2 linked regions of the Candidatus Scalindua japonica genome follow. Each later gene encodes a partner of the first gene's protein in a complex. Links are inferred from orthologs where the notes say so. Each region holds a gene or a part of one and is shown in the gene's direction. Other genes may lie near its edges.

Region 1 (5,653 bases):
TAGACCCAACATCATCACTCCCATTGCTTTGGGAAACCTGGAACGAGCCATAAGAACTTTGTTTTCATCTGTTTTCGTAATTTGTAATGTTACGACTAATCCCATAGACAGTTACCTTTCTTTGCGTGTTTTAACCGTGTAGATTTTAGCCGGTATCTAAAATGCGTCAACTAATTTTTAAAAAACATTGTTTTTTTATTTAAGAGGATTAGAATTATCACGTATCAGGAACACAGAAGCTGCGTATGGGGGTATCTGCGACACTCCCATTGCAAAAGGAGCCACAACTCCCTTTGTTTAAGGGGGATTAAGGGAGTTCTAATGAGCTGGCAAATATTTCTTTTGTGCCTGATACCACATGATATTTTTTCACGGACCCTAAATCGTGAGGAACTTAAAATCAATGAGTGAAATTACGTGGATTGAAGTAGATCTCAATGCGATTGAGCACAATCTTAAGAAAATTAAGAATAGAGTTGGATCGGAAACAAAAATCCTCGCCATTGTCAAAGCTGATGCATATGGACACGGTGCTGTCAAGGTCTGTCAGACTCTGGAACAAAATGGCACAGATATGCTTGGCGTGGCATATCCGGGGGAGGGGATAGAACTAAGAAAAAATAGCATTAATACACCCATACTTATACTGAACCCTGTTTTATCAGAACAGATAGAAGATGTTATACAACACTCACTTACAGCAACAGTAAGCAGTCTTGATATGGCTCATGAAATATCAATAACTGCAAAAAAATCTCAACGTAACGTAAAGGTTCACGTTGAGATAGATACTGGCATGGGAGGTGCGGGTCTTTGTCCCGACAAAGCTTTACATTTAATTAAAGCACTATTATTAATCGATAACCTGGAGATTGAAGGAGTGTTTACTCACTTCAACTCATCTGATGAAAGAGATAAATCTTTTACCTATGAACAAAATAGAAAATTTAAAGAAGTCATTAATCAGCTTGAAAATAATAAGATCATCATCCCATTAATACATGCCGCTAACAGTGCTGCAATACTAGATATACCTGATTCTCGATTTAATATGGTAAGGCCAGGGTTATTACTTTACGGTATATTCCCATCAAAACATGTATCAAGAAATATTGATTTGAAACAAGCCATGAGCTTCAAGACAAGGATAATTAACCTTAAGCAGCTCAACCCGGGAAGTGTGATTGGTTACGGCAGGACATATGAGATACAACGGCAGACAACCGTGGGGACAATACCAGTTGGCTACAAGGATGGATTCAACAGATGTTTTTCAAGCATTGCTAATGTGCTTATTAGTGGAAAGCGCGTCCCAATCATTGGCCGTGTCTGTATGGACAGGTGTTTCATAGATGTAACTAATCTTTCTGATGTAAAGATTGGAAGCGAAGTTTTACTACTGGGGACTCAGGACACCGAAACAATTTCAATAGAATCAGCAGCGAACTTAATAGGAACTATTCCATACGAAATTGCATGCAACATAGGAACAAAAACTCAAAAAAAGATGTATACATAAATACTTTCTACTGATATACTTAAGAAAGTCTTGACTTTTATTAATATTATGGTAATTTTAATGAATTTTGATAAATTCGTAATAGATTATGGCTCCTTTTATTGCACAGGAAAAAATATCTGAGATCCAGAGGTCTATAAATATAATAGATATAGTTTCTGACTATATTGCGCTTAAGCAAGCGGGAAAGAACCATCTGGGATTATGCCCGTTTCATCATGAGAAGACTCCATCATTCACCGTTAATGAAGAGAAACAGATATATAAGTGCTTTGGTTGCGGAGAAGGTGGGACCATCTTTAACTTTCTGATGAAACAAGAGTCTTTGACTTTTCCGGAGGCAGTTAATGTACTTGCAGAAAAAGCTAATATCAGAATTGATATAATTGGTAAAAAGGAGAAACATCAGGGTCCGAACATTTTATTTAAAGCTAATGAGCATGCAACACGCTTGTTTGTTGATATGTTATTAAAAACTAAGGAAGGTAAACGACCAAGAGATTATATTTCAAGCAGATCAATAAACGACAATTCAATCAGGAAGTTCAAGCTGGGATATTCTCCTAACCGTTGGGATTCGATATTAAACCTGTCAAAGAGATGGGGTATAGAAACAGAGTTACTTGAAAAAGCCGGGCTGATTATAAGAAAGCAGGATAAGTGTTACGACCGTTTTCGAAACAGATTAATGTTTCCTATTTTTGATTCTCAAAACAGACCTGTAGGCTTTGGAGCAAGGGCACTGGACAACTCATTACCAAAATATCTTAACTCTCCGGAAACACCAATTTTTAGTAAAAGTAAAACACTTTACGGGATTAATCTGGCTAAAGAGCCTATGAGAAAGAACCGGAAAGTCTTACTAATGGAGGGTTATACTGATGTTATAATAGCTCACCAGCATGGGATTGATTGGTCAATTGCAGTTCTCGGCACTGCGCTAACACGAGAACACGTGAGGATGTTAAAGCGTTATTGTGATAAGGCTATTCTTGTCTTTGATGCAGATACAGCAGGACAAAAATCTTCTGAAAAAAATTTGGATGTCTTTATAGAAGAGGATTTTGATGTAAATATTGTTCTTTTACCTGAAGGCTATGACCCATATGACTACATTGTTAAAAATGGTAAGCAGAAGTTCCTGGAACAAGTTGAAAAAGCATATGATTTTTTCAGCTTTAAAACAAAACTTTCAGAGAAAAAGTGGGACATGTCTTCAATTTCAGGAAGGACTTCTGCAATAGACGACATCCTATCAACCGTTATTAAAATCCCAGATATTTTGAAGCGTGATTTGACCATTAAGAGAGTCGCGGAAGAGATGTTTATTGATGAACTGCTTATTCGCAACCGTTTAAATACACTTAATGGTTCAACTAAGTTTAATGGTATAAAAAGAAGACAAACTGAGGCAAAACAGTCCCAGGATCAAATAGCAGGCAAATTAAATAAGACTAAATCAGCTGACTATCAGGTTGAAATGTCCATTCTTTGCTTAATGATCAACAGAAATGATTTAATAGAAAAGGTGGAGACGGAAATAGGCTTTGATAGTTTCAGAAACAACGAAATCCTGAGTATTGCGAAAAACATATCTGAAATATATTCTAATAAAGGGAAAGTTATATTAAGTGATATTTTCCCGATGCTAGATTCACCTGAGATGAGCAGAGAAATGGTTGATACAATCTCAAAACAGGAATCTTTGGAAGGGTGTCTTATCTCAGGAAATGCTGATACAGGGGAAAAAATGCTTAAAGAATGTATTCAGTATATCAGGAAGAAGAAAAACAGGAAGAGCCAGGAGCAGGCCAAAAAGAAAATGTCAGACTTGTACAGGTCACAAGGAAATAAACAAGAAGTTGACCAAATACTTGCCGGATTCCACAAAAAAAGTATTACTTTTCACTCTTTCAAAAAATCCGGATAAAATAACTTTCAGTACTTATTAAATAGGAGACTCTTTAAATGGACAAAACGAGTCAAAAGATTAAAGCACTTGTAATAAAAGGTAAGGAAAAGGGATTTTTAACTTACGAAGAATTAAATGACATTCTGCCGGATGACACTTTAACCCAGCCTGGAAAGATCGATGAAACATTGATAATGCTGGATGAGTTGGGTATAGATCTTATTGAAGAGTCTGAAATAGAGGCGCGTGATGCTGAAGATGACGATGATGATTCAAAAGATGATGCAAAATCTAAAATAAGTATAGTTGCAGGCGCTTCAGAAAAAATTGATGACCCAATAAGGATGTATTTAACACAAATGGGAGTCATTCCTCTATTATCACGGGACGAAGAGATAGCACTAGCCAAAAAAATAGAGATGACAAGAAAGAATTTTCATAGAAAAATACTTAAATCTGATTATTCACAAGAAGTATGTCTAAAGATACTGGATGATATCACTAATGGAGAGTTGCCTTTTGATCGTACCCTCGCAATTAATATCGAATTTGATAATCAGAAAGAAAAACTTCTTAAACAATTCCCAATACACTCAAAAGCATTGAGAACGCTTTTAAAGAAAAATAGAGAAGATTATGGTCAATTAAGACTTAAGAGGACTTCTGCAAAAGACAGGTACAGGCTTCTTAAAAATGTTAGAAATCGCCAGAGAAAAGGTTCTGCAATTATCGAAGAATTGTGCATACGCACTAAGAAACTACAGCCAATAATGAAGCGTTTGCAGGAAACTTCTTCCGGAATGAATAGTGCAAAGAAACAGATTTTATTGTGTGAAAAACGTGACAAGATGAAGGGTAAGTTAAAAGACCTGAAAGCCAAACTGAATGAATATGAAGATTTGATGCTTGAATCTCCTGAACGCTTAAGCCAACGAGTTGAATCCATCGAAAGAATTTATAGAGAGCATGAAATTGCTAAGAGGAAACTATCAAGTGCAAATCTGAGGCTGGTAGTAAGCATTGCGAAAAAATACAGAAATCGCGGACTCAGTTTTCTGGATCTCATACAGGAAGGAAACACTGGACTGATGAGGGCAGTTGACAAATATGAGTACAGAAGAGGTTATAAATTCAGCACTTATGCTACCTGGTGGATAAGACAGGCCATAACCCGCTCGATAGCCGATCAAGCAAGGACTATCCGAATACCTGTACATATGATTGAGACAATGAGTAAAATCAGAAACGTTTCTAAGAAACTATTACAAGAGAATGGTAGAGAACCTAGTATTGAAGAGATGGCAAAGGAAATAAAGATATCTGTGTCCGAAGCCAGAAGGGTGTTAAAAATTTCAAGACATCAAATTTCTCTAGACAGGACTGTGGGAGAAAGCGCTGATAGCGCTTTTGGTGATTTTATTGAAGATGATAAAGCAGAATCTCCTGTTTCTGCCGCCGCCCAGGAAATGCTTAAAGAGAAGATAGAAAGCGTACTGGACACACTTACTTATCGTGAACGGGAAATAATTAAACTCCGCTATGGAATTGGAGATGGATATACATATACTCTTGAAGAAGTTGGTAAAAGATTTATGGTAACTCGCGAAAGAGTAAGGCAAATTGAAGCAAAGGCAGTTAGAAAATTGCAGCATCCTATCAGAAGCAGAAAGCTGGAAGGGTTTTTAGATAGTGTCGGAGAAGGTAAGTAAATAACATATTTCACGGATACGGGAAGAGGTAATGATTGAAAAATTTGAAGTATTAAAAAGATTACAGTCGCTGAAAAATAAAATAAATGAATTAGAGGCATCTCAAGAACGCATGAAACAGGATGTCCAGAAAAAGAAAGACCAGATAGAGAACGAAAAAGCTGTTGCTGAAAAGAAACATGAAGAGAAAAAATCAGTGCAGAAGGAAATTGACAGAAAAGAACTGGACCTAAAAACTAATGAAGGGGAATTAACCAAGTATAATGTTCAGTTAAATTCTATCAAAACAAATAAAGAGTATTCTGCTTTAGTTTCTGAAATAGGTAGCAAAAAAGCAGATATGTCGATATTAGAGGATGAAATCCTGAACACGATGTCAAGATTGGAAACAACAAATCAAGAGTATGAGAAAGCAACAGAGCATCTAAGGAATGAAGAAGAAAGCCTGAAAAATCTTATAAAAAGTGTGGATGCTGAGATAAAGGAGGCGGATGAAGAGATTGAAAAGGTTAA
Region 2 (4,838 bases), on another replicon or contig:
CAGCAATTGCCAGCTTTGGAATAGCTATAAATAGAACTTGGTCGGGGCAGGATGGCGAAAAAAAAGAGGAAGTGTGTTATGTTGACATAAATATGTTTGGTCGGCGTGCAGAAGTTATTAATGAATACTTCAGCAAGGGTAACCCTATTTTCGTAGAGGGTCGATTGCAGTTCCAACAATGGGAAACTAAGGATGGTCAAAAACGTAATGCCCTGCGCGTTGTGGCTGAAGAATTCCAATTTATTGGTGGTAAAACAAAGAGAGATGAAGGCCAGAGTTTTCCGGAAGGTACGGCGCCAAATGATATTAATGAAGAAGAGATACCATTTTAAGTGAATATCAATTTTAACAATTTTATAAAGAACTGTATTAATGAAACGAAAATTTAAAAAGAAAAAACCAACAGAATCACCACACAAGAAAAAGAAATATCAAGAATTTGCTACGAAATGCCGATTTTGCAGGTCCAGAGTAGAGTCGGTTGATTATAAAGACATGCATTATTTACAAAAACTTGTAGGAAGCCAGGGAAAGCTGCTCTCCAAAAAACGTTCGGGGAATTGTACAAAACATCAGCGTTCGGTAAAAATTGCTTTAAAAAGAGCCAGGCATATGGCACTGTTAGCCTGATCTATAGAATTTACCTGAAAAATTCTCGTATTCTATTTATTCTTACATAATACAGTTTGTCGGTATCGATTAGCTATAGGATTATTAACTCATGAAAATATTACTAAAAAAAGAGATTAAAAAATTAGGCAACATTGGGGACGTTGTTGATGTTGCAAATGGTTATGCAAGGAATTATCTATTGCCTAAGAAACTTGCAACAGTTGTAACAAAAGGGAATATCGAACAAATTAATCTGCAAATGATAAAAAACGAGGAGAAACGAAAAGAAGAGATCAAGAATCTTCAAACATTAGCTGAAGAAATTGCGAACATACCTTACACTATCACAGTTAAGACAAATAAAGAAGGAAAGCTTTTTGGTTCTGTTACTGCCAGTGACATTGTAAAAGTACTGACAGAAAAAGGCTTTCAAATAGATGAAAAGATGGTAGTCCTTGAAAGCCCAATCAAAAAATGTGACATGTATAACGTAAATGTGATGTTGCATCCTGATGTTAAAGCGCAATGCAGGGTATCGGTTGTAAGCGAATCTGAAAAGTCAGCAGGCCCACTACAGGAAGCTTCTGAAGCTCCTTCTACAAATAACTCAGAAACAGATAAAGCTTAACTGCAATAAATCCTGTTTTAGTTACCCTTCTTAAAAACAGCTAACAGATAAAGGCTAATAACAATGACAACAGGGCTAATACAAGAAAAAACACAACCATTCAACATAGAAGCGGAAATAAGTGTTTTAGGCTCTCTGTTAATAGATAATGAAGCGATTAGCCTTGTAACAGAGAGTTTAAGTAAAAACGACTTCTACAAAACTGCACATCAACATATTTTCGATACAATTGTAAATATTTACGACAAGAACAATGCGGTTGATCTCGTCATTTTGAAAGATGAACTAAACAGGCTATCGTTATTAGAAAAGGTAGGCGGTGCTGAGTATTTAATGGAACTGGAAGAATCAGTTCCAATTGCCTCAAATGTTGAATATTACGCGAAAATTGTACGAGAAAAGACGGTAAAAAGAGATTTGATTTCAGCTACGGCAAAAATACAACATGAGGCATACAACGACTCTCTGGAATCCGACGAACTGTTGGATATAGCTGAAAAGGAAATATTCAACATAACACAACGCAAATTTGCAAAGCCAACAACCAGTATGCATGATATACTCCAATGTACTTGGGAGTACATAGAAAGTTTACATGAAGGTGACAGCAAATTAACCGGCATCCAAACCGGTTTTACCGACTTGGATGAAAAAACCTGCGGGCTGCAAAGAGGAGAGTTGATAATTATTGCAGCAAGGCCCAGTATGGGTAAAACAAGTTTTGTGTTGAATATTGCGGAACATGTTGGCGCAAGTCTGAAAAACCCAAAAGAGAAACAGCCAATGTTGATTTTTTCGATGGAAATGTCTGCTCAGCAGATATCACAAAACATGCTATGCTCTGCTGCGAAGATTGATGCACACTTAATTCGCACAGGAAGGTTAAGTGACGATGACTGGTCAAGGCTTCCTATAGCAATGGGTGATTTATCAGAATCGGCAATATTTATTGATGACACTCCGGGGCTTGGCCTCCTCGAAATACGTGCAAAAGCAAGGCGCTTTAAGTTGCAATATGATATTCAGTTGGTTATCATTGACTACTTGCAGCTAATGGAAGGTAGAAAGGCAGAAAACCGGCAACAGGAAATCTCTGGTATTTCTAGAGGATTGAAAGCGTTGGCCAGGGAATTAAATATACCGGTTGTTGCTGTTTCTCAGTTAAATCGCTCCGTAGAAACACGTGAAGGGCATACACCAAGAATGTCTGACTTGCGAGAATCTGGATCTATAGAACAGGATGCTGATGTGATTATGCTGTTACACAGAGAAGATTATTACAACCCGGAGACAGAAAATAAGAATGTAGTAGATGTTGACATTGCAAAACAGAGAAATGGTCCTACTGGTAAAATTAAACTTACTTTTCTTCGTAATATACTAAGATTTGAAGATTACATAAGTGATTCTTCAATGGATTCATTTGATACATTATAGGTCTATGTTACAAAAATATATTATAACATTTGCTATTGTTTTCGTTTTTTTCCTCTCATTAGATAGTAATAAGCCACTTAATGCCCAGGGAAGTGAAGCGGTTTCGGCTGTCGTCAAGAAAATAGAATTCAAGGGTAATGACAGAATAAGCAGTTCAACAATAAAAGCTGCTATAAAAACCAATCATGGAGACATATATGACCCAAAAGCAATAAGTCAAGACGTTGATGCTATCTGGCTGTTGGGATTTTTTGATAACATAGAAGTGGAAGTAGAGTCATATGAAGATGGGGTTAAGGTGATATTTCTCGTGCTGGAACGTCCCGTCATAAAGAATATCTTTTTTGCTGGTAACGGTCAGGTAAAGACAAAAAAACTGAGAGAAGCCATACAGGTTAGAGAAGGAGACTATTTAAAGCGTTATCTAATAAAATTGGATGAAGACAAAATTCGTGAGATGTACCAGAAGATGGGTTTTTCGCACATAGTTATCAAGAGCGAGGAGAAAAAATCAAATGGTTACGTGGATATAACATACAAAATCCGAGAAGGTTCAAAAGTCTATATTAAGGAAATAGTCTTTGAAGGAAATAAGACATTCTCTTCTAAAAGACTGACTAAAATCATGGATACGAAGAAAAGGAAGTTTCCCAGTCTGGTGTTTCCAGGTAAATTTGATAAGGCTGAATTTGAAGGCGATATTGATAATATAAAGGCATTTTACGGAAGTGGAGGGTGGTTAGATACAGATATAAAATGGAAAGAACGATACAGTCCTGATAAAACAAAGATGTTTCTTTATGTGGTAATAGATGAGGGTGACAGGTATCATGTCGATACAGTAAATATAAAAGGAAATAAACTTTTTACCAGTGAAGAGATAATGGGTATGCTGCAACTTAAGAAAGGAAGCGCATTCCTGCCGGAGCTTCTCCAGAAAGATTCTAAGGGTATACGGATGGCTTATGGAAGACAAGGTCACCTGAATGCAGACGTGAGAGCGAACTATTCTTACAAACAAGTTGAACCAAAAATTGATATAACATTTGATATTATTGAGAATGAGAGATTTTTCATAGAAAAAGTTATTGTATCCGGTAACGATAAAACAAAAGACAATGTCATCCGCAGGAATTTAAGCTTTTTCCCTGGAGAGAGGCTTGATACTCAAAAAATTAAGGGAAGTGAACAGAGGCTGGCCGGTACAGGTTACTTTGACAACCAAAGTGGAAAGGCTTCAGAGATTTCTTATGTGCCCGGAACTGAGTATAATACAAAAAATGTAATAGTTGATGTGAAAGAGGGTCGGACTGGAATGATGAGGTTTGGTGGAGGGTTTGGCGCTAATGCCGGGCTCTTTGGGGACGTTTCGTATACAGATAAAAATTTTGATATTTTCGATTTTCCTAAAGACTTGCGAGACTTTATGTCAGGCAACGCATTTCGAGGTGGTGGTCACACAATAACTTTGAGATTCAGTCCTGGGCTTCAAAGAACAGAAGGGATGTTTTCGTACAGTAATCCTGCTGTTTTTGATTCTGGTTACAGCCTCGGGCTCAGTACAAATATTTTCCGGCGCGCCAGGGAGGATTATGATGAAGAAAGAAAAGGCGCTAAGGTAAGCGTTGGCAAGACTGTGCTCAGAGGGTTGAGGCTGGGTGTCACTCCAAACTTTGAGGTAATTGGAGTACAAAACATTGACAGCAACGCGCCTCTTGTCGTAAAAGATATAGAAGGAAGCAATAAAAAATTAAGTTTGGAGCTAAGTGCGATGTTAGACAGAAGGGACAGCAGGATGTTTCCTACAAAGGGCTATAAAATAACTTCGTCACTGGTGTTTTCAGGTCTTGATGTTGACATAATAAAGTTTTCAGTACAAGGGAAAAAACATACAACTGTCTTTAATTTTTCCGACTGGAGGGGAAAGCATGTTCTCTCGTATGGTGGAACCCTGGGTGTTATCGAGGCAACTTCAGACCAAGGCGTTCCGATCTTTGAGCGTTTCTTTGCTGGAGGTGCTAATTCAATACGAGGCTTTGCTTTCAGGGGGGTGGGGCCGGTAGATGTGACTTCAAGTGAGCAAGTCGGTGGTAAGGTGTTGCTCCTTGCGTCAGCAGAATATACTCTTCCTGTTTACGGCGACATGGTCAGAGGTGCGTTT

The links.
Region 2: the proteins of dnaG (region 1) and dnaB are in contact, whole or in part, in a crystal structure (PDB 2R6A), measured with the Geobacillus stearothermophilus proteins. The link is inferred for Candidatus Scalindua japonica from one-to-one orthologs. Residues at the interface, in WP_049624496.1 of Geobacillus stearothermophilus: Lys456, Leu457, Leu458, Pro459, Ala460, Asn463, Ala464, Leu467, Leu535, Leu536, Ile537, Ala538, Gln544, Glu545, Asp548, Tyr549, His552; in WP_033016901.1 of Geobacillus stearothermophilus: Ser13, Glu15, Ala16, Gln18, Glu91, Leu92, Asp94, Ala95, Val96, Pro97, Thr98, Ala99, Ala100, Asn101, Tyr104, Tyr105, Ile108.

Annotation. Positions count from the first base shown.
Region 1 is NZ_BAOS01000013.1:14,715-20,367, forward strand. What follows is about bases 1,108-4,028. They hold dnaG (DNA primase), read left to right. Parts: upstream 1,108-1,607; coding sequence 1,608-3,449; downstream 3,450-4,028. Other genes in these bases: alr (alanine racemase), read left to right, coding at 1,108-1,519; rpoD (RNA polymerase sigma factor RpoD), read left to right, coding at 3,488-4,028. Also shown: SCALIN_RS07535 (hypothetical protein), read right to left, coding at 1-105; more of alr, read left to right, coding at 404-1,107; more of rpoD, read left to right, coding at 4,029-5,140; SCALIN_RS07555 (zinc ribbon domain-containing protein), read left to right, coding at 5,172-5,653. UniProt on the Escherichia coli protein: RNA polymerase that catalyzes the synthesis of short RNA molecules used as primers for DNA polymerase during DNA replication.
Region 2 is NZ_BAOS01000028.1:451,134-455,971, forward strand. What follows is about bases 529-3,490. They hold dnaB (replicative DNA helicase), read left to right. Parts: upstream 529-1,303; coding sequence 1,304-2,677; downstream 2,678-3,490. Other genes in these bases: rpsR (30S ribosomal protein S18), read left to right, coding at 529-630; rplI (50S ribosomal protein L9), read left to right, coding at 722-1,240; bamA (outer membrane protein assembly factor BamA), read left to right, coding at 2,682-3,490. Also shown: SCALIN_RS16570 (single-stranded DNA-binding protein), read left to right, coding at 1-332; more of rpsR, read left to right, coding at 373-528; more of bamA, read left to right, coding at 3,491-4,838. UniProt on the Escherichia coli protein: The main replicative DNA helicase, it participates in initiation and elongation during chromosome replication. Travels ahead of the DNA replisome, separating dsDNA into templates for DNA synthesis.